Regions from separate parts of the Nonomuraea sp. B5E05 genome, predicted to be linked through region 2. Evidence: riboswitches for the same ligand, from Rfam matches in the RefSeq annotation. Region 2 holds a riboswitch; the other holds the start of a gene.
The links. A riboswitch is a leader RNA that binds a small molecule or an ion and turns the genes downstream of it on or off. The one in region 2 is predicted to bind glycine.
Positions count from the first base shown of each region.

Region 1: another riboswitch for glycine. It lies ahead of gcvT (glycine cleavage system aminomethyltransferase GcvT); the one in region 2 lies ahead of gcvP (aminomethyl-transferring glycine dehydrogenase).

Region 1 is NZ_JBDPMJ010000019.1:30,033-33,232, reverse strand. Features, by position in the region: gene ABGB01_RS30430 (3-oxoacyl-ACP reductase) at 1-412, shown strand, start outside; gene ABGB01_RS30425 (gamma-glutamyl-gamma-aminobutyrate hydrolase family protein) at 422-1,114, shown strand; glycine riboswitch at 1,168-1,265, shown strand; glycine riboswitch at 1,285-1,384, shown strand; gene gcvT (glycine cleavage system aminomethyltransferase GcvT) at 1,419-2,504, shown strand; gene gcvH (glycine cleavage system protein GcvH) at 2,501-2,890, shown strand; gene ABGB01_RS30410 (L-serine ammonia-lyase) at 2,963-3,200, shown strand, end outside.
Region 2 is NZ_JBDPMJ010000020.1:158,357-161,556, forward strand. Features, by position in the region: gene gcvP (aminomethyl-transferring glycine dehydrogenase) at 1-1,479, opposite strand, end outside; glycine riboswitch at 1,659-1,757, opposite strand; gene ABGB01_RS32075 (MerR family transcriptional regulator) at 1,816-2,436, opposite strand; gene ABGB01_RS32080 (bifunctional nuclease family protein) at 2,584-3,054, opposite strand; gene ABGB01_RS32085 (MerR family transcriptional regulator) at 3,187-3,200, opposite strand, start outside.

The DNA.
Region 1 (3,200 bases), on a different contig from region 2:
CTGCAAGCACGCCATCCCGTACATGCGGCGCCAGGGCAAGGGCTCGATCATCAACACCGCGTCGTTCGTGGCCGTCATGGGCTCGGCGACCTCGCAGATCTCCTACACGGCGTCCAAGGGCGGGGTGCTGGCGATGTCGCGCGAGCTGGGCGTGCAGTTCGCCCGCGAGGGCATCCGGGTGAACGCGCTGTGTCCGGGGCCGGTGAACACGCCGCTGCTGCGGGAGTTGTTCGCGAAGGACCCCGAGCGGGCGCAGCGGCGTCTGGTGCACGTCCCGGTCGGGCGCTTCGCCGAGGCGTCGGAGATCGCGGCGGCGGTCGCGTTCCTGGCCAGCGACGACGCGTCGTTCATCACGGGCAGCGAGTTCCTGGTGGACGGCGGCATCTCCGGCGCCTACGTCACGCCGCTCTAGGAGGTCATCGTGCGACGTCCCGTCATCGGGGTCACTTGTTACGTGGAGCCGGCGACGTTCACGGTCTGGCAGGACATGCCGGTCGCGCTCCTGCCGTACATGTATGTCGAGCAGGTCGTCCGGGCCGGCGGCCAGCCGGTGGTGCTCCCGCCCGCGGGGGACGCCGCGCAGGTGGTGAGCCGCCTGGACGGGCTCGTCCTGGCCGGGGGCGGCGACATCGATCCGGCGAGGTACGGCGAGACGCCGGAGGAGCGTACCGGCTATATCCGCGAATTCCGTGACCAGGCCGAGTTCGCCGTGCTGGCCGCCGCCCTCGACGCCGGGCTGCCCTTCCTCGGCATCTGCCGGGGCCTCCAGGTGCTCAACGTCGCCCTCGGCGGCACCCTCCACCAGCACCTGCCCGACGTGGTCGGCCACACGGGTCACTCCCCCGCGCCCGGACGTTTCGGCCACCTCCCCATCACCCCCGTCCCCGGCACCCGGCTGGCCAAGGCGCTGGGCACGGCGCCCGTGACGGTGCCGCACTATCACCACCAGGCCGTCGACCGGCTCGCTCCCGGCCTCACCGTGACCGCGACCGCCGCCGACGGCACCGTGGAAGGGGTGGAGCTGGACTCGGGGCCGTTCAGCGTTGCGGCGCAGTGGCATCCGGAGGCGGCCGAGGACCACGCCCTCTTCGAGGCCCTGGTGACCGCCTGCTGACGGGCGAACGCGACAAGACCCCCAAATCACTACTAGGCTGGCGGGACACACCAGCAAACCGTGCGGGAGAGCACCCTGACAGCCGGTCAGGGTCCCTGAAGGAGCAAGCCCTCCCCGCGAACCTCTCAAGGCAAAGGACCGCACGGCTGACCAGGAGCATGTCTCCTCGGAAGGTGACCTCTGGAAAGCAGGCCCGCAGGGCCTCGCCGAAGGTGAAAGTCCGGCAAAACTCGGGCGAAGCTCTCAGGCATCGATGACAGAGGGGGAGGATGCTGGCATCCAATCCTGTCCTGAGGTGCGATAAATGTCCCGACCTACTCCGCTACGAGACGTGCACGAAAGCCTCGGCGCGACGCTGACCGACTTCGCGGGCTGGCTCATGCCACTCCGGTACGGGAGCGAGTCCGCGGAGCACAGGGCCGTCCGCGAGGCCGCCGGACTGTTCGACCTCTCGCACATGGGCGAGATCTTCGTGACCGGGCCGCAGGCCGCCGCCGCGCTGGACTACGCGCTGGTCGGCAACATGTCGGCCGTGACGCCCGGACGAGCGAGATACACCATGATCGTCAACGAGCGAGGCGGGGTGCTGGACGACCTCATCGTCTACCGGCTCGGGGACGAGGAGTTCATGGTCGTCGCGAACGCCTCGAACTACGAGAAGGTCGCCGGCGAGCTGGAGAACCGCTCCAAGGCGTACGACGCCGTGGTCGACGACCGTTCGCAGCAGTACGCGCTGATCGCCGTCCAGGGACCCCGCTCCCAGGAGATCCTCGCCACGCTCACCGACGCCGACCTGGCCGGGCTCAAGTACTACGCGGGCCTGCAAGGGCTGGTCGACGGGCGGCAGGCGCTCATCGCGCGCACCGGCTACACCGGCGAGGACGGGTTCGAGCTGTTCGTGGCCAACCAGGACGCGGTGCCGCTCTGGCACGCGCTCGTGGCCGCGGGCGAGCCGTACGGGCTCAAGCCCGCCGGACTGTCCAGCCGCGACACGCTCAGACTCGAAGCCGGCATGCCCCTGTACGGCAACGAGCTGAGCGCCGAGCTGACCCCGTTCGACGCGGGGCTGGGCAGGGTGGTGAAATTCGACAAGCCGGGCGACTTCGTCGGCAGGTCGGCGCTCGAGGCGGTCAAGGACGACCCGCCGCGGCGCCGTCTCGTCGGTCTGGTCGCCCGGGGCCGCCGGGTGCCGCGCCACGGCTACCCGGTCACCAAGGACGGCGCCGTCGTCGGCGAGGTCACCAGCGGTGCGCCCTCCCAGACCCTGGGCAAGCCCATCGCGCTGGCCTACGTGGACACCGGCGCCGACTCAGGCCTGGCTGTGGACATCCGGGGCAGCCATGAACCCATGGACCTGGCCGAGCTGCCCTTTTACAGGAGGAACAAGTGAGCAACATCCCTGACGACCTGAGCTACACCAAGGAACACGAGTGGGTTTCCGGGGTCGAGGACGGCCTCACCGTGACCGTCGGCATCACGGCCTACGCCGCCGACGCCCTTGGTGACGTCGTCTTCGTGCAGCTCCCCGAGATCGGGTCGATCACCGAGCCGGGCGACTCCGTCGGCGAGGTCGAGTCGACCAAGTCGGTCAGCGAGATCTACACGCCCGTCGGCGGCGAGATCGTCGAGATCAACCAGGCCATCGTGGACGACCCGAGCCTGGCCAACAGCGACCCGTACGGCGAGGGCTGGATGTTCCGGGTGCGCATGGAGGGCGACCCGGAGGACCTGCTCTCCGCCGAGGAGTACGCCGCGCTCACCTCGGGCGAGTCCTGACCCTGCCAGGTCTCATCGGCTGACGCCGGGGCCCGCGTCCGGGCCCCGGCACTCATGAAGGGCGCACCATCAATGGCGATCAGCGTCTTCGATCTCTTCAAGATCGGCATCGGGCCGTCGAGCTCCCACACGGGAGGCCCGATGGCCGCGGCCCACAAGTTCGCCCGCGGCCTGCACGAGGACGGCCTGCTGCCGCGCGTGGCCCGGGTGGAGGCCATCCTGTACGGCTCGCTCGGCCTGACCGGCAAGGGCCACGGCAGCGACAAGGCGGTCCTGCTGGGCCTGTCCGGCGAGAAGCCCGAACTGGTCG
Region 2 (3,200 bases):
GATCATGGACCGGTCGAGTGCGATGTCCTTGTCCTGCAGCCGGCGCAGGTAGCGCAGCATCGCGGTCTCGGAGCGGTGGTCGTGGAAGACCGGGTGGGTCAGGTAGGCGGACTCGCGCAGCAGCGAGGCGGGCAGCGCGTCTGCGGCGCCCTCGACGTCGGTGGAGGTGGTCGTGACTCCGAACGCGGCCTGCACCGTGGCCAGGTCGGCGGCTCCGGTCTTCTCGTCGCAGGCGATCGAGACGTGGTCGGCGTCCACCTGCCAGAGGTTGACGCCCCGCTCGGCGGCCGCGGCGACCACGGCGGACGCGCGCCCTGGCACGCGCACGAGCACGGTGTCGAAGAACTCCGCGTGCACGACCTCCACGCCCGCCCGGCGCAGCCCTTCGGCCAGGGCGGCGGCGTGGCGGTGCACCCGGTGGGCGATGCGGCGCAGGCCGTCCGGGCCGTGGTAGACGGCGTACATGCTCGCGATGACGGCGAGCAGGACCTGCGCGGTGCAGATGTTGCTGGTGGCTTTCTCGCGGCGGATGTGCTGCTCGCGGGTCTGCAGGGCCAGGCGGTAGGCGGGGTCGCCGTCGGCGTCGACGGAGACGCCGACCAGGCGGCCGGGCAGCTGCCGCTGCAGGCCCTCGCGTACGGACATGTAGGCGGCGTGCGGCCCGCCGAACCCGAAGGGCACCCCGAACCGCTGCGAGGAGCCCACGGCGATGTCGGCGCCCAGCTCGCCGGGGGCGGCCACGAGCGTCAGCGCCAGCAGGTCCGCGGCGGCCACGACGAGGGCGCCCGCCTCGTGCGCGGCGGCGGACACGGCGCGGAAGTCACGCAGCCGGCCGGACGCGCCGGGGTACTGCACGAGCACGCCGAAGCACTCGGGCAGCTCGCCGTCGAGGGAGTGCTCCACGAGCGTGATGCCGAGCGGCTCTGCCCTGGTGGCGAGGACGGCCTTGGTCTGGGGCAGCGCGTCGGCGTCGACCACGAACACGGCGCTCTTGGACTTGCCCGCCCGGCGGGCCAGCGTCATGGCCTCGGCCACGGCGGTCGCCTCGTCGAGGAGCGAGGCGCCCGACACCGGCAGGCCGGTGAGGTCGGAGACGACGGTCTGGAAGTTGAGCAGCGCCTCGAGGCGGCCCTGCGAGATCTCCGGCTGGTAGGGGGTGTAGGCGGTGTACCAGCCCGGGTTCTCCAGCAGGTTGCGGCGGATGACGGCGGGCGTGACCGTGTCGTGGTAGCCCAGCCCGATCATCGAGGTCAGCACCTGGTTGCGATCGGCCAGGGCGCGCAGCTCGGCGATGGCCTCGGCCTCGCCGGCGGGGGCGGGCAGCGTGAGCCGGTCCTTGGCCCTGATGGACTCGGGGACGGCGACGGCCACCAGGTCCGCCACGGACTCGAAGCCCACGGCCTCGAGCATGCGCTGCTGATCGGGCTCGGAGGGGCCGATGTGCCGGGACGAGAACGGCGGGGCGGACAGATCGGTCATGGAGATGCCTCCCGAGGCTGTGGAGACCGGCGCCAGGGCGCGGGCGTGTGCCGGATCTCCCCCTCTGTCAGCGCGGGCCCGGGACAAGCGCGGGGCCGCGACCTGAGAGCTTCACCCCCGGTGGGGCTTGCACCGTCGGTGAGGCGCGCCTGGCGGGTGCGCCTGCTTTCCAGAGTTGCCTCGCCCGAGCGGTACGGGATGCCTGAGAGATTCCGGGGAGGGTTGCTCCTTCGGCGCCCCGGAGCCCAGAGGCCCGGGGACTCTCCCGCACGGGGTCGTCGGCCTTGCTGCCCTCAGGTTACTACGCCCGATTCGTACGGCTGCCAGGAGCCGTACTCACCCCGTGCGGCGGGCGCGGCGCCTACGGGCGAGTTCGTCAGCGGGATGGTCGGCCGGGACGGTGTCCTCGACCGCCGCGCGTTCCCCCGGCAGCTCCGCGAGGGAGCCCTCGACCTCGCGCCAGACCCGGCCGAGCGCGATGCCGAACACGCCCTGCCCGCCCTGGAGCAGGTCGATCACCTCGTCGGCCGAGGTGCACTCGTAGACGCTGACGCCGTCGCTCATGAGCGTGATCTGCGCGAGGTCGGCGACCCCGCGGTCACGCAGATGTTGCACGGCCGTGCGGATCTGCTGCAACGACACCCCGGTGTCGAGGAGCCGCTTGACGACCTTGAGGACCAGGATGTCGCGGAAGCTGTAGAGACGCTGGGAGCCTGAGCCCTGCGCGGCTCTTATCGTGGGCTCGACGAGGCCCGTGCGCGCCCAGTAGTCGAGCTGCCGATAGGTGATGCCGGCCGCCGAGCATGCCGTCGGCCCGCGGTATCCGATGTCGCCCGGCAGCGCCGCGGGCTGTTCGTCGAAGAGCAGACCCTGCTCCCCGGCACGCTGCCGCGCGCTTTCGCGCCGCACCGGATCTTCCTGGCCGGCCGTCTTTCCCTCGCCGCTGCTGACCGCCACGCGGACCTCCGGCTTTCTCTCATCCCGCGGCCTGATCTGGGGGTACGTGAAGCGCGGCCACGGGTTTCACTTGCACCGTAGGACCGCGACCATGCTCAGTCAACGATCCGGCTCGGCGCGTCGTGAAGCGTAAATGCACTGAAATACCTACCCCGCCCGGCCGAAGTCCTCGGGAGTGATCGTGTCAAGAAACTCCCTGAACTTCTCCACCTCGTCTTCCTGGTCGTCCGGGATGATCACCCCGGCCTCCTGGACGACCTCTTCGCTGGCGAAGATGCGCGCCCCGGTGCGCAGGGCGAGCGCGATCGAGTCGGACGGCCGCGCGCTCACCTCCACGCCGTTGGAGAACACCAGGTCGGCGAAGAAGATGCCGTCACGCAGGGCGACGATGTTGACCGCCCGCAGGCCTACGCCCAGCGCGCTCAGCACGTCACGGAAGAGGTCGTGGGTGAGCGGCCGCGGCGGAGGCTCCTCTGCCTGGGCCAGGGCGATGGCCGTGGCTTCCGTCATGCCAATCCATATAGGAAGGAACCGCTCCCCGTGTGCCTCCTTCAGCAGGACGATCGGCTGATTTGTGGGCATTTCAACCCGAACGCCCACAACCTCCATCTGCAACACGGGCTGCTCCGTATTCCTGACCGGTGACCCGGCACAGCTATTTGGTCGTTGCTTCTGCTGACTGGCTTCTGCATTTCAACGTAACACCCGGCGGGCCTGGAATGTGCCCCCGCCTCCCAGCTCGCCGGGCTCTCAGCGCCCCAGCA